DNA from 2 places in the Buttiauxella sp. JUb87 genome. Region 1 is predicted to be linked to the other one. Evidence: predicted binding sites of a transcription regulator. Region 1 holds the regulator's gene; the other holds the start of a gene.
What was found. The regulator LexA, encoded in region 1, represses DNA repair genes until DNA is damaged. The targets are predictions, from matches to a motif close to TNCTGTATGTACATACAGNA.
Positions count from the first base shown of each region.

Region 1 (7,886 bases):
AAGGCGTCATGAAATTAACCCCAGCACTGGGGCAACAAAAACTTTATTTGTTGGTGTTCACCACCAATAAAGACCTGCAACAAACCACCACGATGGTTGACCCTGCAAAAGCCTATGCCAGGGGCAACGGTAATGCGGTACCAGATATTCCTGATCCGATTGCACGCCATGGTACTGAAGGTGAAATTTCACTTAAGGTCAAAACTTCTTCAAGTTCCAGTATTTTAGTTGGGCCGCTGTTTGGTTCATCAGGCCCAGGCCCGGTAACGGTCGGTAATACCGCCGCACCAGCCACCACTTACACTGCACCTGCGGCAGTGGCAACAACCGCCGTAGTGGCTCCAGCTCCGGCACCTGCGCCAGTAGTGGCTCCAGCTGCGAAAAAAGAGCCCGTGCTGAGTGATACGGAAACCTATTTCAACCAGGCAATCAAACAAGCAGTAGCCGCAGGTGATGTTGATAAAGCCCTGAAACTACTGGATGAAGCTGAACGCCTGGGCTCGACTACTGCCCGTAAAACTTTTATCAGCAGTGTAAAAGGCAAGGGGTAAGCGTTTCCCCGCAGTGCTGATGTTTGAGGTTTGGTGCGCTCACTGAGCGCACCTTTTTTTGCCCGTCATATTTCGAGCTGCCTCGGCGTTGGCTGCTCTCACTCACCCTAATCACTTACTCTAGTAAGCTCATAGGGATTCGTTCGTTTGCCGCCTTGATTCAACTCGAATGATTTAGAAGGTTTCTGAACTGTTAAATCATCCCCGCTATACCCATTCTGCGTTACAATGACTGCCGGTTTTGTTTCGGAGAAATTCACATGTCTGACGCGCTTTCGCCACTGCGCGCCTTACGTTTTGAGGCTACGATTCCAGAGGAGCTGAGCGCATCGCTTCTTGACTGGTTGTTGCTTGAAGACTCAATGACTAAACGCTTTGAACAGTATTGTTCGCGAGTCACTGTTCGTATTGTGCGTGAAGGTTTTTTCGATTCACCTGTCGATTTTCCGGAAGCTGATATGATGCCTGAAGCCAAACGCTACTGGCTGCGTGAAGTTGTGCTCTGCGGTGACGATGAACCCTGGTTGCTGGGGCGCACCGTTGTACCAGAATCCACTCTTGAAGGGCCGGAGCTGGCTTTGCAACAGCTCGGCACCACGCCACTCGGGCGTTATCTATTTAGTGCATCATCCCTGACACGGGATTTTATTGAGATTGGTCGTAGTGCGGAGCTGTGGGGGCGTCGTTCCCGTCTGAGATTAGCCGGAAAGCCATTGGTGCTGACCGAACTATTCCTTCCCGCTTCGCCGTTGTATGCAGAGGAAAAATAATGGAGTGGAGTCTTAAACAGGGCAAATGGCAGGCCTGGCAACGCCTGATGAGGCTGGATAAGCCGATTGGCTCGCTTTTACTGTTATGGCCCACTTTATGGGCGTTATGGCTCGCGACACCGGGTGTCCCACCACTGACCATTTTATGTGTGTTTATCGCCGGAGTCTGGATGATGCGCGCCGCGGGTTGTGTGGTAAACGACTACGCCGATCGCAAGTTTGATGGCCACGTAAAACGCACCGCCCACCGTCCGCTACCGAGCGGAGCAGTCAGCGAAAAAGAAGCGCGTATCCTGTTTGTGGTACTGGTGTTGCTGTCGTTTTTACTGGTGCTGACGCTTAACACGATGACAATTTTATTGTCGGTGGCGGGGTTAGCATTAGCCTGGGTTTATCCCTTTATGAAACGTTACACCCATTTGCCACAAGTGGTGTTGGGTGCGGCGTTCGGTTGGTCCATCCCGATGGCATTTGCTGCGGTTAGCGAATCTGTACCGCTAAGTTGTTGGCTGATGTTTTTGACCAATATTTGCTGGGCGGTCGCTTACGACACGCAATATGCGATGGTTGATCGCGATGATGACCTGAAAATTGGCATCAAATCCACGGCGATACTGTTCGGGCGCTATGACAATGTGATTATCGGGATTTTGCAGATTGCGGTGATGGTTTTGCTGGCGGTGATTGGCTGGTTAAACGGATTAGGCGGGGCATTCTACTGGTCTATTGCGCTGGCGGGGGCACTGTTTATCCATCAGCAGCGTTTGACGGCGAATCGCGCTCGCGATGCTTGTTTCCGCGCATTCCTGAATAATAACTACGTTGGCCTGGTGTTGTTTATTGGCCTGGTGTTGAGTTACGTGCACTTCTAATATCAGAAATTAAATGGCGGATGACACTTCGTTTATCCGCCCTACAAGTCGAACCGTAGGGCGGATAAGCAATCGCGTCATCCGCCAGATTTTTTACTCAGTCGCAGCCTGCGACGTCGCACTTTCAATCGTCAAACGCACATCCGGCATGATCAGTTCTGCCAACATCTGGTAGACCTTCATGGTTTCAGTAGGCTCTGCATCCCCGGTATCGCTGATATAGCCTTCATCACGCAAGGTTAAAACCAGCGAGGTGAAGACGGCTTTATCAAAGAACTCCGGTGCATTAATGCCATGCAAAACAGACAAACGCTGGGCAACGGTGCGGCTTTCACGCTCCAGTGTCCCACGGTTAATCGACGGATTTGCGCTCAGCAACCAGAAGGTAATCGCATAACGCTGTAGCGTTTCGCGAACACCTGCTGCCAGCAGCTGCATGGTGCGTGAACGAGCAGGATTAATCTGCACTTCATCGCCTGCCAGTGTCACCAGTTCCTGACGAACCAGTTCATTGAGCATGATGTCAATTTCACCAGCAAGTTCGGTCGTGCTCCAGCGCAAGAACAGTTCAGCCTTCAGCATCGGGTAAAGCAGCTCGACCTGACGCAGCAGTTCGTTACGGTCAATACGGCGATGTTGAGTAATAATTGCCGCCAGCAGAGAAGGCAACACCAGCATATGCAGGATGTTGTTACGGTAATAAGTCATCAGAACCGCCTGCTCGCGCGGCAGAATGATGATGTCACCGATGGTGTCTTTCTCAACTTCAAACTTGTTCATCTGCAATGCGTGTTCAATCAGCGCTTCTGCTGGCTGGTCTGGTGCGGTCGCGTCCGGTGAATAAGGCACATTACGCAACAGGCTCAGGTAGCAGTTGAGCTGCTCGGTCAGTTGCTCACGGGTAAGTGAACGCTGACGCGAGGCCAACAGCGCGGTACAGCACAGGTTCATGGCATTTGCCGCACCGGCATTGTTAATACGCACCATCAGTTCAGCGGCAATTTCATTGACCGTTGGCGTCAACCATGCCGGGCGGATGGCCTCAATCGGGTCGATTGAATCGCGCCACTCTGGAACACGCTGGTTCAGGAACGTCATCAGCGGCATCGGTTCGCCAAAGTTAACATAGCCCTGGCCGAGGTTACGCAGCTTACTCAGCCCGCGCACCATCTGCATGAAACTCTCTTTCTCTTTGGTCGCGCCACGCAGCTCTTTCGCGTAAGTCCCCACTTCCATTACATGCTCATAACCAATGTAAATTGGCACCAGGGTAATAGGGCGAGTACCGCCGCGCAGCATGGCCTGGATGGTCATCGACAGCGTGCCGGTTTTCGGGTCGAGCAAACGCCCGGTACGAGAACGGCCACCTTCCACAAAGTATTCAACGGAATAGCCACGGCTAAACAGCTCGCCCAGATATTCACGGAACACGGTGGAGTAGAGTTTGCTGCCTTTAAAGGTACGGCGGATAAAGAACGCACCGAGGCGGCGGAAAATCGGGCCGGCTGGCCAGAAATTCAGGTTGATACCCGCTGCGATGTGCGGAGGAACCAGCCCCTGGTGATAAAGCACGTAGGACAACAGCATGTAGTCCATGTGGCTGCGATGGCAGGGCACATAGACAATCTCGTGGCCGTCATGAGCCAGTTGGCGCACGCGTTCAGCGTTATGAACGTTGATGCCCTGGTACAAACGGTTCCACGTCAGACCTAACACGCGGTCAGTCAAACGCACGGCTTCATACGAGAAGTTAGCGGCAATCTCTTCCATCAAAGCAACAGCATTCTGCTGGGCTTTTTCATGGGAGATTTTCTTGCTGCGCGCTTCATCTTCTACTGCACGAGCGATAGCTTTTGAGGCCAGTAGCTTATTGAACAGATCCTGGCGTACCGGCAGACGCGGGCCGACAGTCGCTAAACGCTGGCGAGCAAAGTGCATACGCGCTACGCGAGCCAGTTTTTGGGCGATTTTTTTGTCTGTACCGTGGTCGGTTGCCATCTGGCGCAGCGAAACCGGAGCGGAGAAACGCACAAAGCTGTCGCGCCCAAGCCAGGAAACAGCGAAAAATTTCTGGACGCCGTTCAGCATCTTTAATGGCGGATTCACTTCGCCTTTTTCGCGCCCAGGGGAGCGGCCAAACATCACCGATACTGGCACCATCTGCACATCCAGATTTGGATTGCTGCGGTGTAAGTCGAGGTAATCGTGGAACAGTTTGATCGACTCTTCTTTTGGCGTGTAATAAGTGAAAACACGCGGGCCGCCATGGATAAAGACATAGCGCGGCAATACCGCACCGTCGATTTCTAACGGCTCGAGAGGGTCGGGCAAGTTATGCGCGAGACATTGTGCGCGCAGCGTTAATAAGTCCGCCTTGGAGTTATACGGCAGGACATACATAATCGGGCGTGTGGGATCTAAGCCCAGTTCGGCTTGTGGATCTGCCGGAATGGACTTGCTCTTTACCAGAACGCCTAATGGTAAATTAAGTAATTTGTAGTAGATTCTTGGCCAGCCTGACATAAACGATGTAAAGCCTCAGGTTAATGATGCAAATTCGCCGCAAGAATATCAGAATCTGGCTCAGATTTCTGTGGCGTTGCAATATAGATAAGCATTGACCCAAATAATTTGAAAAGGTTTCCCAAAATGGCGAGCAGTACCACTGGACTTACCCGTATCATCAAAGCCGCAGGCTACTCATGGAAAGGGCTCAAAGCAGCCTGGATTAACGAAGCGGCTTTCCGCCAGGAAGGGGTTAGCGCGCTCATCGCCATCGCCATCGCCTGCTGGTTAGATGTTGACCCTATCACCCGTATTTTACTGATTGGTTCTGTTGTGCTGGTCATGATTGTCGAAATTCTCAATAGCGCTATCGAGGCGCTTGTTGACCGTGTTGGTACCGATTACCACGAGCTTTCAGGACGGGCCAAGGACATGGGGTCTGCTGCCGTATTAATCGCCATTATCCTCGCAGTTATTACCTGGGTCACACTGCTTTGGCCGCATTTGCGATGATCTTTCCAGAATAGTTAAGTCCCTGGTTTTTTGCTCAATTTGTGGTTCCAAAATCGCCTTTGACTGTATATACTCACAGCATAACTGTATAAACACCCAGGGGGCGGAATGAAAGCGTTAACTACCAGGCAGCAAGAGGTGTTTGATCTTATTCGGGATCATATCAGCCAGACCGGCATGCCACCGACTCGTGCCGAGATTGCTCAACGTCTGGGGTTCCGTTCTCCGAACGCCGCTGAAGAGCACCTGAAAGCACTTGCCCGTAAAGGCGTCATTGAGATTATCTCTGGTGCGTCGCGCGGTATCCGCTTGCTGGTGGAAGAAGTTACCGGTATTCCGCTGGTTGGGCGTGTTGCTGCGGGGGAACCACTCCTTGCACAACAGCACATCGAAGGCCATTACCAGGTTGACCCATCACTGTTTAAACCAAATGCCGATTTCCTGTTGCGCGTTAGCGGGATGTCTATGAAAGACATCGGTATTATGGACGGCGACCTGCTTGCAGTTCATAAAACTCAGGATGTGCGTAACGGCCAGGTTGTGGTGGCGCGTATTGACGACGAAGTGACTGTTAAGCGCTTAAAGCAGCAGGGTAATACCGTTCATCTTCTGCCTGAAAATAGCGAATTTGAACCTATTGTGGTTGACCTGCGCGAACATAACTTCTCTATTGAAGGGTTGGCGGTTGGGGTAATTCGCAACGGCGACTGGCTGTAAACTTCTCCAGATGATGCGCTTTAATGCGCATCATCGTCTTAATTCTCTTATCTCTTCCTGGATTGGCCATGCGATTTTTCTCGACGGCTGACAGAGCTCTCTGGCGCCTCGCCTTACCCATGATTTTTTCCAACATCACCGTGCCTTTACTGGGCCTTGTTGATACCGCGGTAATTGGTCATTTGGATAGCCCTGTTTATCTTGGCGGTGTCGCTATTGGTGCGACGGCAACCAGCTTCTTATTTATGCTGTTGCTGTTTTTGCGCATGAGCACCACCGGTTTAACTGCCCAGGCATTTGGTGCCAATAATCCCTCTGCTTTAGCGCGTGCACTGGTTCAGCCCTTGCTATTGGCGTTAGGAGCAGGGGTGGCGATCGTCTTACTGCGTGAACCGCTGATATCCCTGGCCTTGCATATCGTCGGCGGCAATGAAGATGTTTTGTTGCAGGCCCGGCGATTCCTTGAAATACGTTGGCTTAGTGCGCCAGCCTCGCTTGCCAACCTGGTCTTGTTGGGCTGGTTGTTAGGCGTTCAGTATGCGCGTGCGCCAGTTATCTTGCTGGTTGTCGGAAACGTACTGAATATCGTGCTGGATGTGTGGCTGGTTATGGGGCTACACATGGATGTTCAGGGCGCGGCACTCGCCACCGTCACCGCAGAATATGCGACGTTTATCATTGGTTTGCTGATGGTGAAAAAGGTCATGGGTTTGCGCGGAATCAGCTTTGAGATGCTCAAAGAGTCCTGGCGCGGGAATGTGCGGCGTCTGCTGGCACTCAATCGCGACATCATGCTGCGCTCGCTGTTGCTACAGGTCTGTTTCGCCTCAGTCACTATCTTTGGTGCGCGGTTAGGTAGCGAAATCGTCGCGGTTAACGCCGTGTTGATGACGCTATTAACCTTCACCGCCTATGCGCTCGATGGGTTCGCCTATGCCGTTGAAGCCCATTCCGGGCAGGCGTTTGGCGCTAAAAACCGTGGTCAATTGCTCGAAGTATGGGGCGCTGCATGTCGCCAGGCGGGCTTAGTCGCTCTTATGTTCGCCGCTGTGTATGCGCTGTTTGGTGAGCACATTGTTTCGCTTCTTACCTCTATCCCGGAATTGCAGCTACAGGCAGACCGCTACTTGCACTGGCAGATTGTTTTGCCCGTTGTTGGTGTCTGGTGTTATTTGCTGGACGGCATGTTTATTGGCGCAACGCGAGGTACGGAAATGCGCAACAGCATGGCGGTTGCGGCATTGGGATTTGGGCTGACGTTGCTCACCGTGCCTTATCTGGGAAATCATGGTCTGTGGTTATCCGTGGCTGTGTTCCTGGCTTTGCGCGGACTGTCTTTGGGATGGATTTGGCGTCGCCATTGGCGGGATAACAGCTGGTTTCCGGCTGGAACTCCTGATTAGTTACAGCTCATAGTTAGTTACAACTCATAGTTAGTTACAACTCATAGTTAGTTACAACTTCTGACGCGCTTTTAATCGCACTCCAGTATGCTGATTTGCCACCTGATTTTGGGGCAAGTCAGCATCATTTCTGTTACTTCTGTGGTTCAATGTTCTTAGTTTTCCCCTCACTGCCATATCCTTGACTACAATTATTTCCACGTCCAGCAGATAGTGAGTGTCAGCCAAACGGCAGCACCTGGGCGTTGTTAACTATTAGCAGTTCTTAACCGAACGATGAGGATATTATTATGAATAAAGACGAAATCGGCGGTAACTGGAAACAGTTCAAAGGCACAGTAAAAGAGAAATGGGGCAAACTGACAGACGATGACATGACCGTCATCGAAGGGAAACGCGATCAGCTTGTCGGTAAAATTCAGGAACGCTATGGATATGCGAAAGATCAGGCAGAGAACGAAGTCGTTGATTGGGAAAAACGTAACGATTACCGCTGGTAATCTCATCCCTCAGATGTGTTAACTCTCATAGGCTAACCTGCCCTGGTACATGGAT
Region 1 is NZ_SNVY01000010.1:86,214-94,099, reverse strand. Features, by position in the region: gene malM (maltose operon protein MalM) at 1-551, shown strand, start outside; gene ubiC (chorismate lyase) at 812-1,321, shown strand; gene ubiA (4-hydroxybenzoate octaprenyltransferase) at 1,321-2,193, shown strand; gene plsB (glycerol-3-phosphate 1-O-acyltransferase PlsB) at 2,287-4,716, opposite strand; gene EC843_RS21635 (diacylglycerol kinase) at 4,843-5,211, shown strand; gene lexA (transcriptional repressor LexA) at 5,320-5,928, shown strand; gene dinF (MATE family efflux transporter DinF) at 5,997-7,331, shown strand; gene EC843_RS21620 (CsbD family protein) at 7,622-7,831, shown strand.

Region 2 (7,886 bases), on a different contig from region 1:
AGGAGGCATCACTGCGCAGCTGTTCGAATAAATGACGAATCTGTTGGATGGTTATCCACATGCGCTGCTGTTGTTGCCATTGTTGCCAGCCGTACATTCCGCCCGCGCTAAGTATCACGACAATGGCCATCACCACCATCATTTCTATCAGGCTAAATCCGTACTGTTTTGTTTTCATGGCGGCAGTGTGCCAGCCATAAAATTCCTGGCTACTGGCAAACGTTTGATTCTCGAGGCTTCTCGAAGGAAAGATTGGTGGTTGCTTTAGGTTGCAGAAGTGCTGGAAGGAGGCTCGCAATACCATTGCACAGGCAAAAAAAACCGGCGCACAAATGGCACCGGTTATGGCAGGCTGTGACTCGTTAGATAGCGACAGGTGCTTTGATCGCTGGGTGCGGATCGTAGCCTTCAATGTCGAAATCTTCGAAACGGTAGTCAAACAAAGATTCAGGTTTACGTTTGATTACCAGTTTTGGCAGTGCTCGCGGCTCACGTGTTAATTGCAGGCGAGTTTGCTCAAGGTGGTTGCTGTACAGGTGCGTATCACCGCCCGTCCAGACAAAATCCCCCACTTCAAGGCCACATTGCTGCGCCATCATATGCACCAGCAAAGCATAACTGGCGATATTAAACGGCAGACCCAGGAAAATGTCGCACGAGCGCTGGTAGAGCTGGCAAGAAAGTTTGCCGTCAGCCACGTAGAACTGGAAGAACGCATGGCACGGAGCTAACGCCATTTTATCCAGTTCACCCACATTCCACGCCGAAACAATAATACGGCGCGAATCTGGGTCGTTTTTAAGCTGGTTGATCACGGTGGTTAACTGGTCGATATGGCGGCCATCAGGGGTTGCCCATGAGCGCCACTGCTTGCCATAAACTGGACCGAGATCACCATTTTCATCTGCCCATTCGTCCCAGATGGAGACGTTGTTTTCGTGCAAATAGGCAACGTTGGTATCGCCTTTCAGGAACCACAGCAGTTCATGAATGATGGAGCGTAAATGGCAGCGTTTAGTGGTAACCAGAGGGAAACCATCTTGCAAATTGAAGCGCATTTGATGACCGAAAACCGACAACGTACCCGTGCCGGTACGGTCATCTTTTGGTGTGCCGTTTTCCAGCACATGTTTCATCAAATCAAGATATTGTTGCATGTTTCCTCACGAAAGCTGTTGCTGTGGACGGCGACGATACGCCCAAACCATCATAATCACACCGGCCACAATCATCGGAATCGAGAGGATTTGCCCCATGCTGATGTACTGAACCCACGCACCGGTAAACTGCGCATCTGGCTGGCGGAAGAATTCAACGATAATACGGAATGCACCGTAGCCAATCAGGAACAAGCCGGAAACGGCCCCCATCGGACGTGGCTTGCGGATATACAGGTTCAAGATAATGAACAGTACGATACCTTCCAGAACCATTTCGTAAAGCTGGGAAGGATGGCGTGGCAAGACACCGTAGGTGTTAAACAACGACTGCCATTCCGGGTGTGTCGCCAGCAGGCCAATATCTTCACTGCGAGAACCCGGGAATAACATGGCCCACTTGAAGCTCGGATCGACGCGGCCCCAGAGTTCGCCGTTGATGAAGTTGCCAAGGCGACCCGCACCCAGGCCAAATGGAATCAGCGGTGCGATAAAATCAGCAACCTGGAAGAATGAACGCTTAGTGCGGCGCGCAAACCAAATCATTACGCAGATAACACCGACCAGCCCGCCATGGAAGGACATGCCGCCATCCCAGACTTTAAACAGGTACAGTGGATCGGCAAGAAAAGTAGGCAGGTTGTAGAAGAACACATAACCAAGGCGCCCACCGAGGAATACCCCCAGGAAGCCAGCATACAGCAGGTTTTCGACTTCATCTTTCGTCCAACCGCTGCCTGGTTTATTGGCACGGCGGCCAGCAAGCCACATGGCGAACACGAAGCCGACCAGGTACATCACGCCATACCAGTGCAAAGAGACTGGCCCAATGGAAAAAATCACTGGGTCAAATTCAGGGAAATGCAGATAGCCACTATTCATCTGTCACCACAAACCATTGTTACCCCACCGAAAGCCGACGATGGGTTGCAAGTACGCATCTGTGCGGATGCGCTCCGAAAGCAGCGGATCATAGCACAAAGGGCACCAGGGTTAAGTCGCGGAAGTTGTAAAAGATATGTAATACCAGAAGTGAAAGGAAACGACAGGCGCCTTAGCGCCCGCCGCGAATCAAACCGCCCATACCACGACGCTCCATGAAAGACGCGACCTGGTGGCGCACTTCTGTCGCTAGCTGAGCCTCAAGACTACGCTGTGACAGCAATTGCACCTCTTCCAGACTAATGTGGCGCAGCAAATATTTAACACGAGCCACTGAACGGCCGTTCATCGACAAATGGCGATAACCCATGCCAACCAACAGCGCAACACACATTGGGTCGCCGGCCATTTCACCGCACAGACAGAGATCGATGCCGTGACGTTCAGCTTCTTTGGCAATGTGATTCAATGCGCGCAGCATAGCCGGATGCAGGCTGTCATACAGACTTGCGACGCGGGTATTGTTACGGTCAACGGCCAGTAAATATTGCGTCAGGTCATTAGTACCGACAGAGATGAAGTCAACCCGGCTGGCAAGATGGCCCAGCATGAACACCATTGATGGGACTTCCACCATGATGCCAATACGCAGTTTTGGTAATTCATAACCGAGTACTTCTTCTACTTCGCGCCCAGCGCGGTCTATCAGACGACGCGCTTCGTCTATTTCATCGATGCTGGTAATCATCGGCAACAGAATACTCAGGTTGCCAGTGGCAGCATTGGCACGCAGCATAGCTCGCACTTGCACCAGGAAAATTTCGGGTTGGTCAAGCGTGATGCGGATCCCACGCCAGCCAAGACACGGGTTCTCCTCACTGATTGGCATGTATGGCAATTGTTTATCCGCCCCCACATCAAGCGTTCGCAGCGTGACGGGCTTATCGTTAAACATTTGCAACATCCCCTGATACTGGGCGACTTGCTCTTCTTCCGATGGAAAACCACTTTGCAGCATGAACGGGATTTCGGTGCGATACAGACCAATGCCATCAATGCGGCTGCCAAGCAGTTGTTCATGTTCAGGGCTCAGACCTGCATTCAACATCACCTGGACACGCTCACCGCTTTTCAGCGCTGCCGGGCTATCAACGTCATCCTCTACCAGGCGGGTAAGTTCGTTCTCTTCGGTAATGAGGCGCTGGTATTCCTGCAACAGCACCGTTTCCGGGTCAACCAACAATTCACCACGGTAGCCATCGACAATTAAAGTACGGCGATGCAATACCGAAGGCTGAATATCCGCCCCCATAACTGTTGGGATGCCCAACGCACGTACCATGATGGCGGCATGGGAGTTTGCCGCACCGTCGCGCACCACCACACCAACCAGGCGGTTTTGCGGCAACTCGGCGAGCGTGGTTGCGGATAACTCATCGGCCACTAAGACAAAGCGTTCAGGCCACGTGTTCGCACTCTGAATGGTGTCATCGAGATGGAACAACAAGCGTTGGCCGAGGGTACGCAGGTCGCCTGCACGTTCTTTTAAGTAGCCGTCAGTCAGGCTTGCGAATTGCTCCGCAAACTTTTCGATAACTTTTTTAACTGCCCATTCCGCAACCGAGCCTTTGTCCACTTCTTCGAATAATTCTCGACGAAGCCGGGCATCGGTTAACAGGTGCGAATAGAGATCAAAGATAGCTGCCGTTTCTTTCTGAGCCCCAGCTGCAAAGCGTTTGCTGTAGCGGCGAAACTCGTTAGACGCCTCTTCCAGTGCGGCAGTAAGGCGCTCTCGCTCAAGCGTGGTATCCAGTGTCGACGCTTCAGAAACTTGCTCCATTAACGGGAGCGTCGAATCCATCCAGCCCTCAGCAATCGCCACGCCCGGCGATGCAGGCAATGCCCGAATACGTGTCTGGCGGTACTGGCCGAATAAGGCGGCTAACTGTGATTGAGAGAGGATGGCGGCCATTTGTGTGGCGAGTGTGACGAGGAAGGACTCCTCGCTTTCATCATATTGCCGGTGCTCACGTTGTTGCACCACCAGCACACCCAATAACTGGCGTCGTTGGATGATTGGCACCCCAAGGAAGGCTCGAAAACGTTCCTCTTTTACTGCGGGAACATATTTAAAGCTCGGGTGTTTTTGCGCATCAGCAAGGTTTATCGGCTCAGCAAGGCGCCCGACCAACCCGACAATGCCTTCATCAAATGCGAGTGTTATGGTGCGACCACGCGGCTTTTTAAGGCCGCGCGTCGCCATCAGGTAAAAGCAACGCCGGTCATGATCTGCGAGATAAACCGAGCATACCTCGGTGTCCATCGCAAGGCAGATATCTGTAACCAGAATATCCAGCGCCTCATTGAGGCGCGGAGCGCTGGCAACCTTCTCGACTATTTCTCGCAAACGGGTGAGCATTTTTCGCGTGACTTAACCTCTTTTACGTCGCCAGGCAGGCGCGTTATTACGTGGTGGCGCAACTTCCTGCAGCGGCATTACGACGCTGGCAAACTCTTTCATCACCCGACGATAAACATCGCGTTTAAAGGAGACAACCTGACGAACCGGATACCAATAGCTAACCCAACGCCAGCCATCAAACTCTGGGGTACTACTGGTTTGCATATTGATATCGTTATCGCTGCTGATCAACTGCAAGAGAAACCATTTTTGTTTCTGGCCGATACAAACCGGCTTTGTGTCCCAACGCACCAAACGTTTAGGTAACTTGTAACGTAACCAGTTTCGGGTCGAGGCGAGTATTCGGACATCTTTTCGCTGTAACCCCACTTCCTCGAAAAGCTCCCGGTACATTGCCTGTTCCGGGGATTCGCCAGGATTGATGCCACCTTGCGGAAACTGCCAGGAATGTTGACCAAAACGCCTGGCCCACATCACTTGACCCTGCCGATTACAGATTACGATACCAACATTCGGGCGGTAGCCATCATCATCGATCACCGGACTACCTCAAAACAAACTTAGATTAGGGCGATTGTTTCATACAAGCGCTAGACGGTAAACCACTGTGTAACGGTTGCAAGAAGGAATAACAATTGAATAACTCACAAAATATGACCGAGTTATAAACATTAGCCAGTTTGGAGCATGGGGTTTATTCACTTTTTCTGTGGATATAACTGTGAAGAACTACCTGATACTCTCGGGACAACTTAGGATAAGTCTAAATTCATCGTGATTTTCATAAATAAAAAAAACATAAATTTCAGTTAGATAACCAATGATATATCAACTTACACCCAGGAAGTGTGACGATCGTCACATGCCAGAACCTCACACTGATGAAAGATCGACCAATGACGTTTTTATCCACAGATTGTGCCAACAAGTTAGTCACAAACTGGTGAAAAAATGGGTTTTACCCCCCAGTCAAGGCTGTAAATCGAACCAGTAGTGAGCTTTTTTACCAGTTATCCCATTTTTCTGTGGATAACCCAGTGTAAGATCCTGTTCATTGCCAGTGACCAGAATGGGAAAAGGTTTTTACAGAATCCAAAACCTTTCCTTTTTGACGATAAAAATGATTCAAAATCAGTACATTGCCATTCTTACCCCCGACACGCTAAACTATTTCCATCTTGTGGGTAAACCACGTTCATTTTTTAACCGATCGGCAATCAGGCACAATGGAAGCACTTCGTCCTTTACTTAACCCTCCAGAAAACGAACAGATTTTACTGGCTCAAGCCCAGAAACTCGCGGGATATACGCTGGGTGAATTGGCGACGTTAGCCGATTTGCCGATCCCTAAAGATCTGAAACGTGACAAAGGTTGGATCGGGGTTCTACTTGAATTGTGGCTGGGTGCCAGTGCTGGGAGCAAACCCGAGCAAGATTTCGCAGCACTAGGTATCGAATTAAAAACCATCCCGGTTGATAGACTTGGTCGCCCACTGGAAACCACTTTTGTTTGTGTTGCCCCACTCACCGGCAATACTGGCGTGGTTTGGGAAACCAGCCATGTGCGCCACAAGCTAAAACGCGTGCTGTGGATCCCTGTTGAAGGAGAGCGGCAAATTCCGCTGGCGGAAAGGCATATCGGCTCACCATTATTGTGGGCACCTTCAGCAGAGGAAGAGCGGCAGCTACGTTTGGATTGGGAAGAGTTGATGGATTTAATTGTGCTGGGCCAGGTCGAACGTATCACTGCCCGTCATGGTGAAGTACTGCAGTTGCGTCCGAAAGCTGCCAACAGTAAAGCGTTAACTGATGCGGTGGGTGCCGACGGCGCACCAATTCGGACGTTACCACGCGGTTTTTATCTAAAAAAGAACTTTACAGCGGCTCTGCTAGCTAATCATTTCTCGTTGTAGATTCATTTGGCTTGCCCCCTGATTCTGGCTTCCCTTCTGTTTCTTTTAAGAATTTACTGCTTATCATCTCTGGCTAGTCGAGTTATTACTAGACTGTATAGGTCATACCAAACCACACGAGGCGAATAACGATGAAAAAATGGGCAGTTCTTATTTCCGCTGTCGGTCTGGCATTTGCGGTTTCCGGTTGTAGCAGTGATTACGTGATGGCGACCAAAGATGGCCGTATGATCCTGACTGACGGGAAACCCAAAGTCGATGACGACACAGGCTTAGTCAGCTATCGCGATCAGCAAGGCAACGAGATGCAAATTAATCGCGATGATGTTTCACAAATCATTGAACGCTAGAAAATACAGCCTTTAAAGGTCAGCGCCTCGCTGGCCTGTAACACTTTTTCTTCACTTACCCTCTTCCGCTTTTGCTCCCCCTCTGCCATGTTTATAGTCCATTTTTTGTCGGGCGCTCGCCTGACCGATAAGACATAAGAATAAGGAAAGCGGCTATGCAATATCACCGTATCTCCCACAGCTCCCTTGAAATAAGTACGCTAGGGTTGGGAACCATGACGTTTGGTGAGCAAAACAGCGAAGCCGACGCACATGCACAGCTTGATTACGCAGTACACCAGGGCGTTAACCTGATTGATGTCGCAGAAATGTACCCTGTCCCACCACGCCCGGAAACACAAGGGTTAACAGAGACCTATGTCGGTAACTGGCTAAAGCAGCGCGCGAATCGCGAGAAGCTGATCATTGCCACCAAGGTCAGCGGCCCAAGCCGCAATAATGATGTTGGCATTCGCCCAAACCAAATGCTGGATCGCAGGAACATTCGTGATGCGCTGGATGCCAGCCTGAAGCGTCTGCAAACCGACTATATCGATCTCTATCAAGTTCACTGGCCGCAACGCGCCACCAACTGCTTTGGCAAGCTGGGTTATACGTGGACCGATAACGCAGTGCCGGTCACATTGCTTGAAACCCTGGAAGCACTGACTGAGTTCCAGCGTGCCGGGAAAATCCGCTACATCGGTGTATCCAACGAAACGCCGTGGGGCGTTATGCGTTACCTGCAACTGGCTGAAAAACATGATTTACCGCGCATTGTCACCATCCAAAACCCGTACAGTCTGGTAAACCGCAGCTTTGAAGTGGGGCTGGCGGAGATCACTCAGCGTGAAGGTGTTGAGCTGCTGGCCTATTCCTGCCTGGGGTTCGGCACACTGACCGGGAAATATCTCAACGGAGCCAAACCTGCAGGTGCGCGCCACACACTGTTTAGTCGTTTCACACGCTACAGCGGTGAACAAACTCAGCATGCAGTTGCGGCTTATGTCGATGTCGCTAAACGACACAATCTGGATCCCGCCCAAATGGCTTTGGCTTTTGTTCGCCGTCAGCCGTTTGTTGCCAGCACACTGTTGGGCGCAACTACGCTTGAGCAGTTGAAAACCAACCTTGAAAGCCTGCATCTGGATTTAAGTGAAGATGTTCTTGAAGAGTTAGAAGC
Region 2 is NZ_SNVY01000016.1:170-8,055, reverse strand. Features, by position in the region: gene EC843_RS23915 (prepilin peptidase-dependent protein) at 1-178, opposite strand, end outside; gene thyA (thymidylate synthase) at 363-1,157, opposite strand; gene lgt (prolipoprotein diacylglyceryl transferase) at 1,164-2,039, opposite strand; gene ptsP (phosphoenolpyruvate--protein phosphotransferase) at 2,212-4,458, opposite strand; gene rppH (RNA pyrophosphohydrolase) at 4,471-5,001, opposite strand; gene mutH (DNA mismatch repair endonuclease MutH) at 5,688-6,374, shown strand; gene EC843_RS23880 (YgdI/YgdR family lipoprotein) at 6,506-6,724, shown strand; gene EC843_RS23875 (NADP(H)-dependent aldo-keto reductase) at 6,880-7,886, shown strand, end outside.
Region 2: the regulator LexA is predicted to act here: its motif matches at 5,435-5,454, upstream of mutH (DNA mismatch repair endonuclease MutH).